4 regions of the Streptosporangium sp. NPDC049376 genome follow, and region 2 is predicted to be linked to each of the others. Evidence: riboswitches for the same ligand, from Rfam matches in the RefSeq annotation. Region 2 holds a riboswitch; each other region holds the start of a gene.
What was found. Region 2 has a riboswitch for cobalamin ahead of ACIBVQ_RS21615 (ABC transporter substrate-binding protein). Riboswitches for the same ligand answer to the same signal wherever they lie in the genome.
Positions count from the first base shown of each region.

Region 1: it holds a riboswitch for cobalamin, as region 2 does, so the genes downstream of both, ACIBVQ_RS30715 (ribonucleoside-diphosphate reductase subunit alpha) here and ACIBVQ_RS21615 (ABC transporter substrate-binding protein) in region 2, are expected to answer to the same signal.
Region 3: it holds a riboswitch for cobalamin, as region 2 does, so the genes downstream of both, cobN (cobaltochelatase subunit CobN) here and ACIBVQ_RS21615 (ABC transporter substrate-binding protein) in region 2, are expected to answer to the same signal.
Region 4: it holds a riboswitch for cobalamin, as region 2 does, so the genes downstream of both, ACIBVQ_RS30520 (CbtB domain-containing protein) here and ACIBVQ_RS21615 (ABC transporter substrate-binding protein) in region 2, are expected to answer to the same signal.

Region 1 covers NZ_JBITMT010000016.1:22,371-26,176, forward strand. Annotated here, with positions in the region: gene glmS (glutamine--fructose-6-phosphate transaminase (isomerizing)) at 1-361, shown strand, start outside; gene ACIBVQ_RS30710 (Bug family tripartite tricarboxylate transporter substrate binding protein) at 453-1,475, shown strand; cobalamin riboswitch at 1,480-1,680, shown strand; gene ACIBVQ_RS30715 (ribonucleoside-diphosphate reductase subunit alpha) at 1,831-3,806, shown strand, end outside.
Region 2 covers NZ_JBITMT010000008.1:136,445-140,250, forward strand. Annotated here, with positions in the region: gene ACIBVQ_RS21610 (FecCD family ABC transporter permease) at 1-729, opposite strand, end outside; gene ACIBVQ_RS21615 (ABC transporter substrate-binding protein) at 726-1,712, opposite strand; cobalamin riboswitch at 1,905-2,031, opposite strand; gene alaS (alanine--tRNA ligase) at 2,167-3,806, shown strand, end outside.
Region 3 covers NZ_JBITMT010000034.1:9,511-13,316, reverse strand. Annotated here, with positions in the region: gene ACIBVQ_RS39045 (precorrin-8X methylmutase) at 1-267, opposite strand, end outside; gene cobG (precorrin-3B synthase) at 264-1,559, opposite strand; cobalamin riboswitch at 1,571-1,774, shown strand; gene cobN (cobaltochelatase subunit CobN) at 1,891-3,806, shown strand, end outside.
Region 4 covers NZ_JBITMT010000015.1:158,590-162,395, forward strand. Annotated here, with positions in the region: gene ACIBVQ_RS30510 (acyltransferase family protein) at 1-23, shown strand, start outside; gene dop (depupylase/deamidase Dop) at 109-1,626, shown strand; cobalamin riboswitch at 1,718-1,837, shown strand; gene ACIBVQ_RS30520 (CbtB domain-containing protein) at 1,869-2,063, shown strand; gene ACIBVQ_RS30525 (CbtA family protein) at 2,080-2,820, shown strand; gene ACIBVQ_RS30530 (histidine phosphatase family protein) at 2,817-3,380, shown strand; gene ACIBVQ_RS30535 (putative cobaltochelatase) at 3,377-3,806, shown strand, end outside.

The DNA of each region.
Region 1 (3,806 bases), on a different contig from region 2:
GGAGGTCTCCTACGTGCACGCCGAGGCCTACCCGGCCAGCGAGCTCAAGCACGGGCCGCTGGCGCTGATCGGCCCGGAGATGCCGACCGTGGCGGTCGTCCCCGACGACGAGCTGCTGGACAAGAACCTCACCACGCTGGGGGAGATCCGCGCGCGCGGCGGGCGGGTGCTCATGGTCGGGCACCGCGAGGCCGATCCCCGGCTGGCCGACGACTGCCTGGTGGTGCCCAGGAACGAGATCGAGCTCGACCCGATCCTGCTGTCGATCCCGCTGCAGCTGTTCGCCTACCACGCGGCCGTCGCGCTCGGCCGCGACGTGGACAAGCCGCGCAACCTCGCCAAGAGCGTCACCGTGGAGTGAGCGCCTGATGCCCCAATTGCGGTGCAGAGAGTGACATATCTGCAACGTAGGGTATCGAGAGATCTGGGGGATCTCGGCGGAAGGGACGCTTATGCACCGTAGGCGATTCCTCGCGCTCGCGCTGGGGGTCATGGTCGCCGGGGGCTGCGGTGACATGGGAGGCCCCGGTGCGGGGTGGGCGCGCAGGCTGACCATCGTCGCGCCGGTCGTCCGCGGGCGGCGCTGGGACCAGGCCGCCCACGCGCTGGCCGCGATCCTGACCGGCGAGAGGATGGCCGGTGCGGTCGAGGTGAGCGGCGCGGGCGCCCAGGGGATGGCCGCCCTGACCGCGTTCGCCGCCGCCGTCGGGGGCCCCTTCGCGCGCGAGGGCCGGGTGTTCCTGGCGGGCGTGCCGATGCTGGCGGGCGGCGAGACCGCCGACGCGGACTCCGTGCTGGCGGCCTCGACCCCGCTGGCCAGGCTGGCCGGAGACTGGTCCGTCCTGGCCGTCTCCCCGAACTCCCTGCTGCGGACCTTCGAGGACTTCGTCGCGGCGCTGCGCCGCGACCCGGCGCGGCTGGTGGTCGGGGGAGGGGCCGGGGGCGGCTCCGACCACGTGCTCTACGGCATGATCGGCAAGTGCCTCGGCGTCGACGTCAGGCTGATGGAGTACGCGGGTTACCCGACCGAGTCGGAGGCCGTCGAGGCGCTGCACGAGGGGCGGGTGGCCGCGCTCCTCGGCTCGGCCGGCTCCCTCCTGCCGAAGATCGCCACGGGCCGGCTGATGCCGCTCGCGGTCTCCTCGGGGGAGCGGATCGACGGCATCGACGCGCCGACGCTGATGGAGCGGGAGGTGCGCCTGGAGTACGCCGACTGGTGCGGGGTGCTCGGTCCCCGGGCCATGAGCCCCGATGACCGGGACGGGGCGGTCGCCCTGTGCGACCGGATCGACGCCTCGCCCCGATGGCAGGCCGTGTGCGCGGCCAACGGCTGGCACCGGGCGTACCTGAGCGGTGACGACTTCCGCCGGTGGCTGGTCACGGAGACCCGCCGTACCCGCGCGGTGCTCAACGAGCTCGGGTTGCTGAGCATCCCCGACACAAACTGTTGGGGTGGTTGCGTCAGGCGGCACTAGATGTAGGATCCTGGTCGTCGCTGGTTCGCCCACGAGGGCGAGGCAACAGGGAACCCGGTGAGAGACCGGGACTGCCCCGCAGCGGTGAACGGGAACGAAAGCCGTCAACTGAGCACTGGGTGAACCACGCCCGGGAAGCGACGGCCGGTAGGAGCGCGCGTCACGCCCGTGAGTCCGAAGACCTGCCCGCGGTGTGTGGAGAGGGGACCGACCAGGTCCCCGCTCGGCACGAGAGTTGTCCAGGGCTTCGAGGGAGAGCCGCGGGACGAGGCGGTCCGGCGTGCCCGGGAGCCGCCCGTTGACGCGCGCCCTGCTCCGTGAGCCGTACGGGGATTACCTGCACGAGGGGTGGCACGTGACACAGACCTTGGCCGAGAAGGCGGAGAAGACCGGGCACTCGCCGGACGATCGCAGGCGGGCGATCGAGGAGGCCGCGGCCCGGGTGATCACCGACCCGGAGAACTCCAGAGCCGCCGCCAGGCTGCTGACCGGCCTGATCGCCGAGGAGGCCGCCGAGCACGGCGTCACGACCTTCTCCGAGTCGATCGCCGCGACCCACGGCGCGGGGCTCCTGCAGGACGGGCTGGCCGCCTTCGTCGCCGCCAACGCCGCCGCCCTCGACGCGCTGGTCGACCCGGCCGCCGACGACAGGTTCGAGTACTTCGGGCTGCGCACCGTCTACGACCGCTACCTGCTGCGCCACCCGAGCACCCGCAAGGTCCTCGAACGCCCCCAGCACTTCCTGCTGCGCGTGGCCTGCGGTCTGTCGGAGACGGTCGAGGAGGCCGCCGAACTGTACGGGCTCATGGCCACCCTGTCCTACCTGCCCAGTTCGCCCACCCTGTTCAACTCCGGTTCCCGCAGGCCCCAGCTGTCCTCCTGCTTCCTGCTCGACTCCCCGAGGGACGAGCTAGAGGCCATCTACCAGCGCTACGGCCAGGTCGCCCGCCTGTCGAAGTACGCCGGGGGCATCGGCATCGCCTGGACCCGGGTCCGCTCGCGCGGCTCGCTGATCCGCGGCACCAACGGCCACTCGAACGGCATCGTGCCGTGGCTGCGCACCCTCGACTCCAGCGTCGCCGCCGTCAACCAGGGCGGCCGTCGCAAGGGCGCGGCCTGCGTCTACCTGGAGCCCTGGCACGCCGACATCGAGGAGTTCCTCGAACTGCGCGACAACACCGGCGAGGAGGCGCGCCGTACGCACAACCTGAACCTCGCCAACTGGATCCCCGACGAGTTCATGCGGCGGGTCGAGGCCGACGAGATGTGGTCGCTGTTCGACCCCAAGGAGGTCCCGCACCTCACCGACCTGTACGGCGAGGCGTTCGAGGAGGCCTACCGCAGGGCGGAGGCCGAGGGCGGATTCGTCAGGCAGGTCCCGGCCCGCGCCCTGTACGGTCGCATGATGCGCACGCTCGCCCAGACCGGCAACGGCTGGATGACCTTCAAGGACGCCTCGAACCGGACCTCGAACCAGACGGCCCGTCCGGGCAACGTCATCCACCTGTCGAACCTGTGCACCGAGATCCTGGAGGTCACCAGCGACGCGGAGACCGCCGTCTGCAACCTCGGCTCGATCAACCTGGCGGCCCACCTCACCGCGGACGGTGTGGACTGGGAGCGGCTGCGCCGTACGGCTCGCACCGCGGTCAGGTTCCTGGACAGGACCATCGACCTGGGCTTCTACCCGACGCCCGAGGCCCGCGCGGCCAACGAGCGCTGGCGGCCCGTCGGGCTGGGCGTGATGGGGCTGGCCGACGTCTTCTTCGCGCTGCGGCTGCCGTTCGACTCGCCGCGGGCGCTTGAGCTGTCGACCCGGATCGCCGAGGAGATCGCGCTGGCCGCCTACGCCACCTCCAGCGACCTGGCCGCCGAGCGAGGGCGCCACCCCTCCTACGGGGACACCCGCGCCGCCGACGGCGTACTGCACCCCGACCACTACGGGGCCGCCCGTTCGGCGGAGTGGACGGCGCTCAGGGAGCGGATCGCCGTGACCGGCCTGCGCAACTCGCTGATGATCGCGATCGCCCCCACGGCCACCATCGCCTCCATCGCGGGCTGCTACGAGTGCATCGAGCCCCAGGTGTCGAACGTCTTCAAGCGCGAGACCCTCTCCGGGGAGTTCCTCCAGGTCAACCGCTATCTGGTCGCCGACCTCACGGCCCGGGGCCTGTGGACCCCGCAGATCAGGGACGCGATCAAGCGGGCGGACGGCTCGATCCAGGACGTCCCGGGCATCCCCGACGACCTCAGGACGCTCTACCGGACCGCGTGGGAGCTGCCGCAGAAGGCGCTGATCGACCTGGCCGCGGCGCGCGCGCCGTACATCGA
Region 2 (3,806 bases):
CAGCAGGTTCAGCGGGCGCGAGACGCCCAGCAGGACGACGGTGCCCGCCGTCACGGCCGCCGCGGGCACCCACACCGTCGTCCACGTCGTCCCGGCGACGCCGCCGAGCATCCAGCGGACGGCCGACTGGGCCCGGTGCGGGTCGTCGGAGGTCACCACCAGGAAGCTGGCCGCCGCCGAGAGCACCTCGGCCGTCGCCACCCCGGCCAGCACCAGCCGTACCGTGGTCATCCGCCCGCCGGACCGGGCCAGGAAATAGACCGTGACCAGCGCCGCCAGCGCCCCCGCGAACGCGGCGACCGGCAGTGAGAACGGTCCGAGGAAGGTCAGGCCGAACACCGTCACGCTCACCGCGCCCACACTGGCGCCGGAGGAGACGCCAAGCAGCATCGGATCGGCCAGCGGGTTGCGCACCAGCGCCTGCAACGCCATCCCGCAGACCGAGAGACCGGCGCCGATGACCCCGCCCAGGATCACCCGCGGCAGCCGTACGTCCATGACGACGGTCTCCCTGACCGGGGACCAGACCGGTTCGGCCAGCGCGGGGTGGAGGCGGTGCAGCAGGATGCCCCACACCTGCTCGGCGGGCAGGCTGATCGAACCGGCCGCGACCCCCGCCGTGACCGCCCCGCCGAGCAGCAGCGCGCACAGCGCGAGCGTCAGCGGGTACGGCAGGCCGGGGCGCCGGGTGACGGGCGTCGTCCGGGAGAGCCCGGTCAGGCCGCTCACTCGAACCGGTCGGGGTGGATCTGCCGGGCCAGCGACTCAACCGCCGACGGCGCCCGGACCCCGAGCACGACCGACGACAGCGGCAGCACCGCGAACCGCCTGTGCCTGATCGCCGGAACGTCGGCGAGCGCCGGGTTCGACAGCAGGAACCTCTTCTTGTCCTCGACCTTCTCCTCGCCGTAGTCGTAGACGACGATCCAGTCGGGCGCGCGCTCGGCGACCTGCTCGAACGACACGTCGGCCCACGTCTTGTCCACGTCGGTGAAGACGTTCCGCGCGCCCGCCAGCGTGATGATCTCGTCGCCGACGCCCTTGCCCCCGGCGGTGAAGGCGGTCTTGTCGCCGCTGTCGTAGACGAACAACCTGACCGGCTCGACGTCGGCGAGCCTCTCCCTCACCCGCGCCAGGGGCTCGTGCAGCCGGGTGATGAGCGCCTCGGCCCGTTCGCGCACGCCGAAGATCGTGGCGACGTTGCGGATCTCCCGGTCCATCAGGTCCATGTCCACCGGGCCGGACGGGCACTGCTCGACGTTGAGGTAGGTGTCGATCCCGGCCTTGCCCAGCGCGTCGCGGCCGCGGCCCTCCTTCTCGTCGAAGGCGCTGGAGAAACCGCCGTAGACGAAGTCGGGCTCCTCGGCCAGCAGCGCCTCGTAGGAGGGGTACTGCCTGGAGAGCACCTTCACCCCGTCGTAGGCGGCCTGGTACTCGGGCAGGACCTTGTCGTCGAGATATCCGGTGCCGACCATCGACCCCTGCAGTCCCAGCGCCAGCATCACCTCGGTCGCGTGCTGGTTGAGCGAGACCGCCCGCCGCGGCGGGCGGTCGTAGGTCGTCCTGACGCCGCAGTCATCGAGGGTGACCGGGAAGCCCGCGACGGCCCCGGCAGGGGCTTCAGCCGGGGCTCCGGAGGAGGCGCTGCAACCGGCCAGGAGCATGGCACAGGACAGGGCGAGCAACAGGGACAGGGGACGTCTGACCGTCACGGACGGTTCCTCTCACGGGATCTGCACCATGGGACGGCCCTGCCGGAAGGTCACGGAACCGGCCAGGAGGTCGTCTCCGGGCACACGTCGGCGCGGAGGGCTCGTGCGGTCGTCGCCACGCGAGGTCATCCATCGGCCGACCCGCTCCTCTCCGGGGAGATCCGCCCCAGTTCGTCGAGGAGGCGACCGCGTGAGTCTCCTGGCTCTCGGGTCGATGCTCGCCCCCGTCTTCCCACCCCGCAGGGGGCGGTGACCTCGTGGGGGTCCGCTCGCCGATCACAGTGGCGGGACCGCGCCGGATTCGCACCGGCTTCCTCGTCCGCGCTCGCCTTCGCCGGTCATCATTGCACGAAGCCGTTGATGCGCTGAAGATGGCTTCCGGTTCCGGCGGCTGTACGATGCCTTGTTGCAACAAATTTGCAATTGCAAAGACTGGCGGCATTCGGGAGGGCAAGTGCGGACGGCGGAGGTCAAACGGCGGTTCCTTGAGCACTTCGCGGCGGCGGGGCACACCGTGGCCGCCAGCGCGCCGCTGCCCGCCGACGACCCGACGCTGCTGTTCGTCAACGCGGGCATGGTGCCGTTCAAGCCCTATCTCCTCGGGCAGCGGACACCGCCGTCCCCCCGGGCGGCCAGCGTGCAGAAGTGCATCCGCACCCTCGACATCGACGAGGTCGGCAAGACCACCAGGCACGGCACGTTCTTCCAGATGAGCGGCAACTTCTCCTTCGGCGACTACTTCAAGGAGGAGGCGATCAGGCTCGCCTGGGACCTGACGGTCAAGCCTCGGGCCGAGGGAGGCTACGGCCTCGACCCCGACCGGATCTGGGCCACCGTCTACCTGGACGACGACGAGGCCCACGCCCTGTGGCGGGACGTGATCGGCCTGCCGGAGGCCCGCATCGTACGGCGCGGCAAGGCCGACAACTTCTGGTCCATGGGCGTCCCCGGGCCGTGCGGGCCCTGCTCCGAGCTCTACTACGACCGTGGCCCGGCCTATGGGCGAGAGGGCGGGCCCGAGGTCGACGAGGACCGTTACCTCGAATTCTGGAACCTCGTTTTTATGCAATACGAGCGGGGCGAGGGCGTCGGCAAGGAGGACTACCCGATCCTCGGCGAGCTGCCCTCCCGCAACATCGACACCGGCATGGGCCTGGAACGCATGGCGGCGCTGCTCCAGGGCGTCGACAACCTCTACGAGACCGACGAGACCCGGCCCGTCCTGGACGCCGCCGCGGCGCTGACCGGAACCAGGTACGGCGTGCGCTCCGGGCCGTCCGCGGCCGAGAGCCACCCCGACGACGTCCGGCTCCGGGTCGTCGCCGACCACGTCCGCACCGCGCTCATGCTGATCGGCGACGGCGTCACCCCCTCCAACGAGGGACGTGGCTACGTGCTGCGCCGGATCCTGCGCCGGGCGATCCGCGCCGTCCGGCTGCTCGGCTACGAGGACCCGGTCCTGCCCGAACTGCTGCCGGTGGCCCGCGACTGCATGGCGCCCTCCTACCCGGAGCTGGCCGCCGACTTCGACCGGATCTCGGCCTACGCCTACGGCGAGGAGGAGACCTTCCGCTCGACGCTGCGCCAGGGCAGCGCGCTGCTCGACCGGGCCATCATCCGGACCGGGGAACGGCTGCCTGCGGCCACGGCCTTCAAGCTGCACGACACCTACGGCTTCCCGATCGACCTGACCGTCGAGATCGCCGCCGAACACGGCCTCGACGTGGACGTCACCGGGTTCAGGGAGCTGATGGCCGAGCAGCGGCGCCGCGCCCGTGAGGACACCCGCGCCAGGAAGACCGGCCACGCCGACACCGGACTGCACCGCGCCCTCCTCGACGAGCACGGCCCCACCGACTGGCGGGCGTACACGACGCTGACCACCGACTCGACGGTCCTGGCCGTGCTCCGCGACGGGGCGCCCGTGGCCACGGTCGTCGCGGGCCAGATCGTCGGCGTCGTCCTCGACCGCACCCCGTTCTACGCCGAGTCCGGCGGCCAGGAGAGCGACGCGGGAACCCTGCACGGCCCGAGCCTGTCCGCCGAGGTGCTGGACGTGCAACGCCCCGTCCCCGGGCTGGTCGTGCACCAGGT
Region 3 (3,806 bases), on a different contig from region 2:
GGGCAGGCGGCGCCGGGTCACCCCCGAGGCGACCATCATCGCGTCGCACAGCACGGGCGCCCCCGCGCGCAGGGCCGCCCTGGCCGAGGCGACCACGCCCGGCGACCAGCCGAGGTCGGCGACCAGGTCCACCATCCCGCAGGCGTGGATCATGCGGACCGCCACCTGGGCGACATCCGGCGGCAGGCCGTCCAGGTCGCTCTCGGCGCGGATGGTGGCGAAGGAACGCCGGTAGATCTCCGCGCCGTCCCGGACGTAGTCGGTCACGTTTCCCCTCTCAGAGCCGCCACGGCGGCCGTGGTCTCCTCGGTGTCCGCGCAGTTCAGGCCGCTTTCCGGGCCGCTGTCCAAGCCGCTGTCCTCCAGGAGGACCCGGTAGCCGGTCGTGGTCGCGACCACGTCGACGGCCCGTCCTCGCGGGCGGCCGCAACGTCGTTCGCAGCCCGCCCAGTGCACCGGGAGCGTACCGGGGCGGGCGGGGACGGCCGAGGGCGGGTCGCTCTCGGCCGCGATCCAGCGGGCGGCGTCGGCCCGCACGTCGGCCAGTGACTTCGCGCAGCCGGGCCGTCCCGCGCAGGCCGTCACGCCCGTCCACGGCGAGGCCGGGTCGAGGACCAGCCCGGCGGCGACGAGCCGCCCGGCGACCTCGGAGAGAGCGGCCGGGGACAGGCCGGGCAGGACGACGCCGCGCCACGGCGTCAGCCGTACCTCCTCGACGGCCAGGCTGGCCAGCAGGGCGGCCTGGGCGGAGGTCAGCCGCCCCAGCGGCACCGTGACGCCGAGCGTGTTCAGGCCTGAGGGCTGTTCGACGGCCCCGACGGGACCGTGGGAGGGCGCCGGGACGGGGGCCCGCCGTACGGGGGCGGAGGTCGTCTCCAGGGCGGCCGCGACCCGGGCGGCGACGCGCTCCGCGCAGCCGGGCAGTTCGCCGATCCGCCACACACGGCCCTCCCGCACCCCGGGCTCGGCCAGGAACGCCTCGGCGGCGGTCAGCAGCGCGGCGACCGCCGACTCCGGCGGCATCCGCAGGCCGCTGTCGGTCTCGGCCAGCAGCAACGCCACCTCGCCGGGGCCGGTCGGCAGGATCGCGGCGTCCGCCCCGAGCCAGGCCACGTCGCCCCGGCCGTCGTCGAGCGCGAACAGGAACCGCCCCGGCAGGCCGGCGAGCGCGGGCGTGCCGCACAGGCGCAGGTCGAGCTCACGGGTCAGCGGTCCCACGTCGAGAATCCCCCGGCCGTCGAGGCCGCTCAGCGGTGAGGCCAGGACGTTGCGGACCCGTTCGTGGGTGGCCGAGGGCAGCAGCCCCGCCTGTGCCATGCGGGCCGCGAAGTCGTCCCCGGCGCCCAGTCCGCGCACCTGGACGTTCGCCCGGGAGGTCAGCTCGACGACGCCGTTGCCGCAGGTCTCGGCGGCCGAGGCCAGCTCGCGCAGCTGCGGGGCCGTCAGGCGCCCTCCGGGCACCCTGACGCGCGCCAGGCCGCCGTCGGCCGCGGAATGCACCTGGAGCGCCCCCGGGCACGCGTCGGGATGAGATCGTCCGGAGAAGTGACCTTTTGACACGCTGAGGATGGTAACTCCAGTTTCTTGCGGGGACCTCGCTGCCGTAGTCTCATCGTTGGCGACGGCAAAAGGGAGGAAGCCGGTGTGAATCCGGCGCGGTCCCGCCACTGTAACCGGGGAGCGAACCCCATCCAGCCACGGTCCGGCAACGGGCGGGAAGGCCGGGGGGAGCATCGATCCGGGAGCCAGGAGACTCCAGCCGTCGTAGCCGACGACGACCCGGGGCGAGGACCCCGAGGGAGGAAAGCCCTGTGCGCTGTTCGCCGTTCCCCAGCCGCAAGCCCGCACCGCCGTTCACGGCCGCGCCGCTCCCCGCCGGGGAGCGTGGCGAATGATCCTCCTGCTCTCCACCTCCGACACCGACCTGCTCAGCGCCCGCGCCAGCGGCGCGGACTACCGGCTCGGCAATCCCGCCAGGCTCACCGCGGGGGACCTGCCTCCCCTCGTCGAGGGCGCCGACCTGGTCGTCGTACGGCTGCTCGGCGGGCGCCGCGCCTGGGAGGAGGGCCTGGACGCCCTGCTCGCCGGGCCGCTGCCCGTCGTCGTGCTCGGCGGCGAGCAGGCGCCGGACGCCGAGCTGATGGAACTGTCGACCGTGCCCGGCGGGGTGTGCGCCGAGGCGCACGCCTACCTCGCCCACGGCGGGGCCGCCAACCTCGCCGAACTGGGCCGCTTCCTGTCGGACACGCTGCTGCTGACCGGCCACGGCTTCGCCCCGCCCGCCCCGACGCCCGCCTGGGGCGTGCTCGAACGCCGGGCGCGCCGCGAGGAGGGCCCGGTCGTCGGCGTGCTCTACTACCGCGCCCACCACGTCGCGGGCAACACCGCCTTCGTCGAGACGCTCTGCGCCGCGATCGAGGACGCGGGCGCCCGCGCGCTGCCCGTCTACTGCGCCTCCCTGCGCAGCGCCGAGCAGGGCCTGCTCGACACCCTGGGCACGGTCGACGCCCTGGTGGTGACCGTGCTGGCCGCGGGCGGTACCCGCCCGGCCACCGCGTCCGCGGGCGGCGACGACGAGGCCTGGGACGTCGGCGCGCTCGCCGAACTCGACGTGCCGATCCTGCAGGGCCTGTGCCTGACCGGCGGCAGGGCCGCCTGGGAGGCCAACGACGACGGCCTCTCCCCGCTCGACGCGGCGACCCAGGTGGCGATCCCCGAGTTCGACGGGCGGATCATCACGGTGCCGTTCTCCTTCAAGGAGATCGACGGGGACGGCCTGACCGTCTACGTCGCCGACCCCGAGCGGGCCTCCCGCGTGGCGGGCATCGCCGTACGGCACGCCGTCCTGCGGCACGTCCCGCCCGCCGAGCGGCGGATCGTGCTGATGCTGTCGGCCTACCCGACCAAGCACTCCAGGATCGGCAACGCCGTCGGCCTCGACACCCCGGCGAGCCTGGTGCGGCTGCTTGCCGCGATGCGCGAGCACGGCTACGACATCGGCGCCGAGGACGAACTGCCCGGCGTCACCGGGCAGGACGGCGACGCGCTGATCCACGCCCTCATCGCCGCCGGAGGCCAGGACCTTGATTGGCTCACCGAGGAACGGCTCGCGGGCAACCCGGTGCGGATCAAGGCCTCCCGGTACGCCGCGTGGTTCGCCACGCTGCCCGAGGACCTGCGGGCCTCGGTCGAGGAGCACTGGGGACCTCCGCCCGGTGAACTGTTCGTCGACACCTCCGCCGATCCGGACGGTGAGATCGTGCTGGCCGCGCTGCGCGCGGGCAACGTCGTCGTCATGGTGCAGCCGCCCCGGGGGTTCGGCGAGAACCCCATCGCCATCTACCACGACCCCGACCTGCCGCCCAGCCACCACTACCTGGCCGCCTACCGCTGGCTGTCCGACGGCTTCGGCGCGCACGCCGTGGTGCACGTCGGCAAGCACGGCAACCTGGAGTGGCTGCCCGGCAAGTCGGCGGGCCTGTCGGCCTCCTGCGGCCCCGACGCCGCCCTCGGGGACCTGCCGCTGATCTACCCGTTCCTGGTCAACGACCCCGGCGAGGGCACCCAGGCCAAGCGCCGCGCCCACGCCACGCTGGTCGACCACCTCGTCCCGCCGATGGCCCGCGCCGACATCTACGGCGACATGGCCAGGCTTGAACAGCTCCTCGACGAGCACGCCTCCATCGCCGCGATGGACCCGGCCAAGCTGCCCGCGATCCGGGCGCAGATCTGGACGCTGATCCAGGCCGCCAGGCTCGACCACGACCTCGGCATCGAGGACCGTCCGCACGACGCCGAGTTCGACGA
Region 4 (3,806 bases), on a different contig from region 2:
CAGAAAAGGCCTCTGTGCCATAACTGTCTGGTCACCGGGGATAGTGAAGGGTCTAGGGTCGGGGATATATACGGCGGAGTAGTCGTCCTGGATGAACAGAGGGTGCGCATGACGGTACGGCGGGTGATGGGCATCGAGACCGAATACGGCATCTCCGTGCCCGGACAGCCGGGGGCCAACGCGATGGTGACCTCCTCCCAGGTGGTGAACGCCTATCTGGCGGCCTCGGCGGCCAGGGCCAGGCGGGCACGCTGGGACTTCGAGGAGGAGAACCCTCTGCGCGACGCCCGGGGCTTCGACCTGTCCAGGGAGGTGGCCGACCAGAGCCAGCTCACGGACGAGGATCTGGGCCTGGCCAACGTGATCCTCACCAACGGGGCCCGGCTGTACGTGGATCACGCCCATCCCGAATACTCGACTCCCGAATGCACCAATCCACGAGCCGCGGTGATCTGGGACAAGGCGGGGGAGCGCGTCATGCACGACGCCGCGACGCGCGCCTCGGCCGTCCCCGCCAACGCTCCGATCCAGCTCTACAAGAACAACACCGACAACAAGGGCGCCTCCTACGGCTGCCACGAGAACTACCTGATGCGGCGCGCCACGCCGTTCGCAGACATCGTCAGGTATCTGACCCCGTTCTTCGTCTCCCGGCAGGTCGTCGTCGGTGCCGGCAGGGTCGGCATCGGCCAGGACTCCCGGGGCGAGGGCTTCCAGATCAGTCAGCGTGCCGACTTCTTCGAGGTCGAGGTCGGCCTGGAGACCACGCTCAAGCGGCCGATCATCAACACCAGGGACGAGCCGCACGCCGACCCGGAGAAGTACCGCAGGCTGCACGTCATCATCGGCGACGCCAACATGTCGGAGATCTCGACCTACCTGAAGCTGGGCTCGACCGCGCTGGTCCTCGCCATGATCGAGGACGGCTACTTCACCCGTGACCTCGCGGTCGACAACCCGGTCCAGGCGCTGCGCGCGGTCTCCCACGACCCCACGCTGAAGTACGAGATCGCGATGCGCGACGGCCGCAGGCTCACCGCGGTGCAGCTGCAGATGGAGTATCTGGAGCTGGCCCGCAAGTACGCCGAGGAGCGCAGCGGGAACGGCGTCGACGAGATCACCAAGGACGTCCTCGACCGCTGGGAGTCCGTCCTGACCCGTCTGGCCGAGGACCCGATGCAGCTGTCGCGGGAGCTCGACTGGGTGGCCAAGCTCGAACTGCTGGAGGGCTACCGTACCCGTGACGGCCTGGCCTGGTCCCACCCGCGACTGCAGCTGGTGGACCTGCAGTACTCCGACATCCGCCCCGAGCGCGGCCTGTACAACCGGCTGGTCGCCCGGGGCAGGATGCAGCGCCTGGTGACCGAGGACGAGGTGCGGCGGGCCATCGAGGCGCCGCCGAGCGACACGCGGGCCTACTTCAGGGGTCGTTGCCTGAGCCAGTTCAGCGAGTCGGTCGCCGCCGCGTCCTGGGACTCGGTCATCTTCGACATCCCGGGCAGGGAGTCCCTGCAGCGCGTTCCGACCATGGAGCCGCTGCGCGGTACGAAGGCCCATGTCGGAGAGCTGTTCGACCGCTGTCGCACCGCCGCCGACCTGGTCACCGCTCTCACCGGCGATCAGTGACCTCCCGTGCGGGCGGGTGCTCCCGCCCGCGCGGTTTATGGCTTTGTGTCCGCTATTGCATGGATTGACGGACGCTGTGAACCGGTATACATTCCGGGTGTTTTGTGGCGGTGCGAGGGAAATCCGGTGAGATTCCGGTGCGGTCGCGCCACTGTAACCGGCCCGAGAGGGCGGGGAGCCAGGTCACTCGGCCGCCACCGACCTACGAAAAGGGGCGCGTCAATCCCCTGAAGGAGGTGGCCGTGAGCCAGATCTCTGCTCCGCCGGTCAAGCCCATCCCGCTCGGTTCGCTCACCCGCTGGCTTCTCGCCGTACCGGTGCTGCTGCTCCTCGCCTACCTGGTCGCCTTCGACCAGGGCGCGATCTCGCAGGCCGGTAACTACCTGCACGAACTCATGCACGACGGGCGTCACCTGCTCGGTGTTCCCTGCCACTGAGCGCACCGAGCCACACGTGATCACCAAACTCATCGTCAGAGGCATGCTCGTCGGCCTTCTCGCAGGACTGCTCGCCGGGGTGTTCGCCTACACCGTGGGCGAACCCCGCGTCGAGCGGGCCATCGCGCTGGAGGAGGCCGCGGCGGCCTCCTCCGGTACCGGTGCCCACAGTCACGAGGCGGCCGAGCCCGCCCACTCCCACGGGGAGGAGGCGCCGGTCAGCAGGAACGGCCAGCGCTTCGGCCTCTTCCTCGCCCTGGCCCTGTACGGCCTGGCTCTCGGGGGCCTGTTCGCCCTCGTGTACGCGGGCGTGCGCGGCCGGGTCGGCCCGAGATCGGAACCGCTGCTGGCGGTCTCCCTCGCGGCGGCGGCGTTCGTCGCGATCGTCCTTATCCCTTTCGTGAAATATCCCGCCAACCCACCGGCCGTCGGTGACCCGGAGACGATCAACCAGCGCACGGTGCTCTACCTGGTCGCCGTCGCCATCGGCATCCTCTCCGTCGGCGCCGCGGCGGCCGCGCACCGCTACGTCTCCTCCGAGGAGGCGTGGCCGCGCTGGCTCGCGGGCGGCGCGGCGCTGCTGGTGCCGGTCGCGGCGGCCTGGATCCTGCTGCCCGGGATCGACGAGGTGCCCGAGGGGTTCCCCGCCGGTCTCCTGTGGGACTTCCGCCTGGCCTCCCTCGGGACACAGGCGGTGTTCTGGCTGGGCGTAGGAGCCCTGTTCGCCTTCGCCGCGCGCAGGCGCAGCCCGGCGTGACGGCCCCCTCGGGGGTCGCGCGCCTGCTGCTGGTCTGTCACGCCTCGACACGGGCGACGGCACGGGCGGCCTTTCCCGGAGACGAGCCGCTCGACGGGAACGGCCTGCGCCGCGCCCGGGCGCTGGCCCCGCGGATCGGTCCGGGCCGGGCCGTCCGCGGAGCCGAGCTGCGTTGCGCGCAGACGGCCGAGGCGCTCGGCCTGCGTGCCGGGCCGGAGCCGTCGCTCGCCGACTGCGACTACGGGCGCTGGCGCGGCATGACGCTGGCCGAGGTCGAGGCGGCCGATCCCGAAGGACTCGCGGCCTGGCTCACCGACCCGGCGGCGGCCCCCCACGGCGGGGAGCCGATCACCGGACTCGTCGGCCGGGTCGCGGCCTGGCTCGCGGTCCTCGGCCCGGGGCGGACGGTCGCCGTCACCCACGCCCCGGTGGTCAGGGCCGCGGTCGTGCACGCCCTCGGCGCCCCGGCCCATGCCTTCTGGCGCGTCGACGTCGCGCCCCTCGCCCTGGTGACGCTCACCGGGCGGGGCGGACGCTGGCGGCTGAGTTACCCCGTATGACGAGAGCCGAGGAGGCAGTCAAGGTGCGCGACCTGCGCTATCCCTTCACCGCGATCGTGGGGTCGGAGGACCTCAAGCTCGCCCTGATCCTGAACGCCGTCTCCCCCGGTGTCGGCGGAGTCCTGGTCAGAGGGGAGAAGGGCACGGCCAAGTCCACGATCGTGCGGGCGCTCGCGGCGCTGCTCCCGCCCGTCGAGGTGGTGCGTGGCTGCCGCTTCTCCTGTGACCCCGCCGCCCCGGACCCCGGCTGCCCGGACGGCCCGCACGAGGCCGCCCCCGGCACCGTACGGCCCGCCAGGCTCGTCGAGCTGCCGGTCGGCGCCTCAGAGGATCGCCTCGCGGGCTCGCTCGACCTGGAACGGGCGCTCACCGAGGGGGTGAAGGCCTTCGAGCCCGGCCTGCTCGCCGACGCGCACCGGGGCGTCC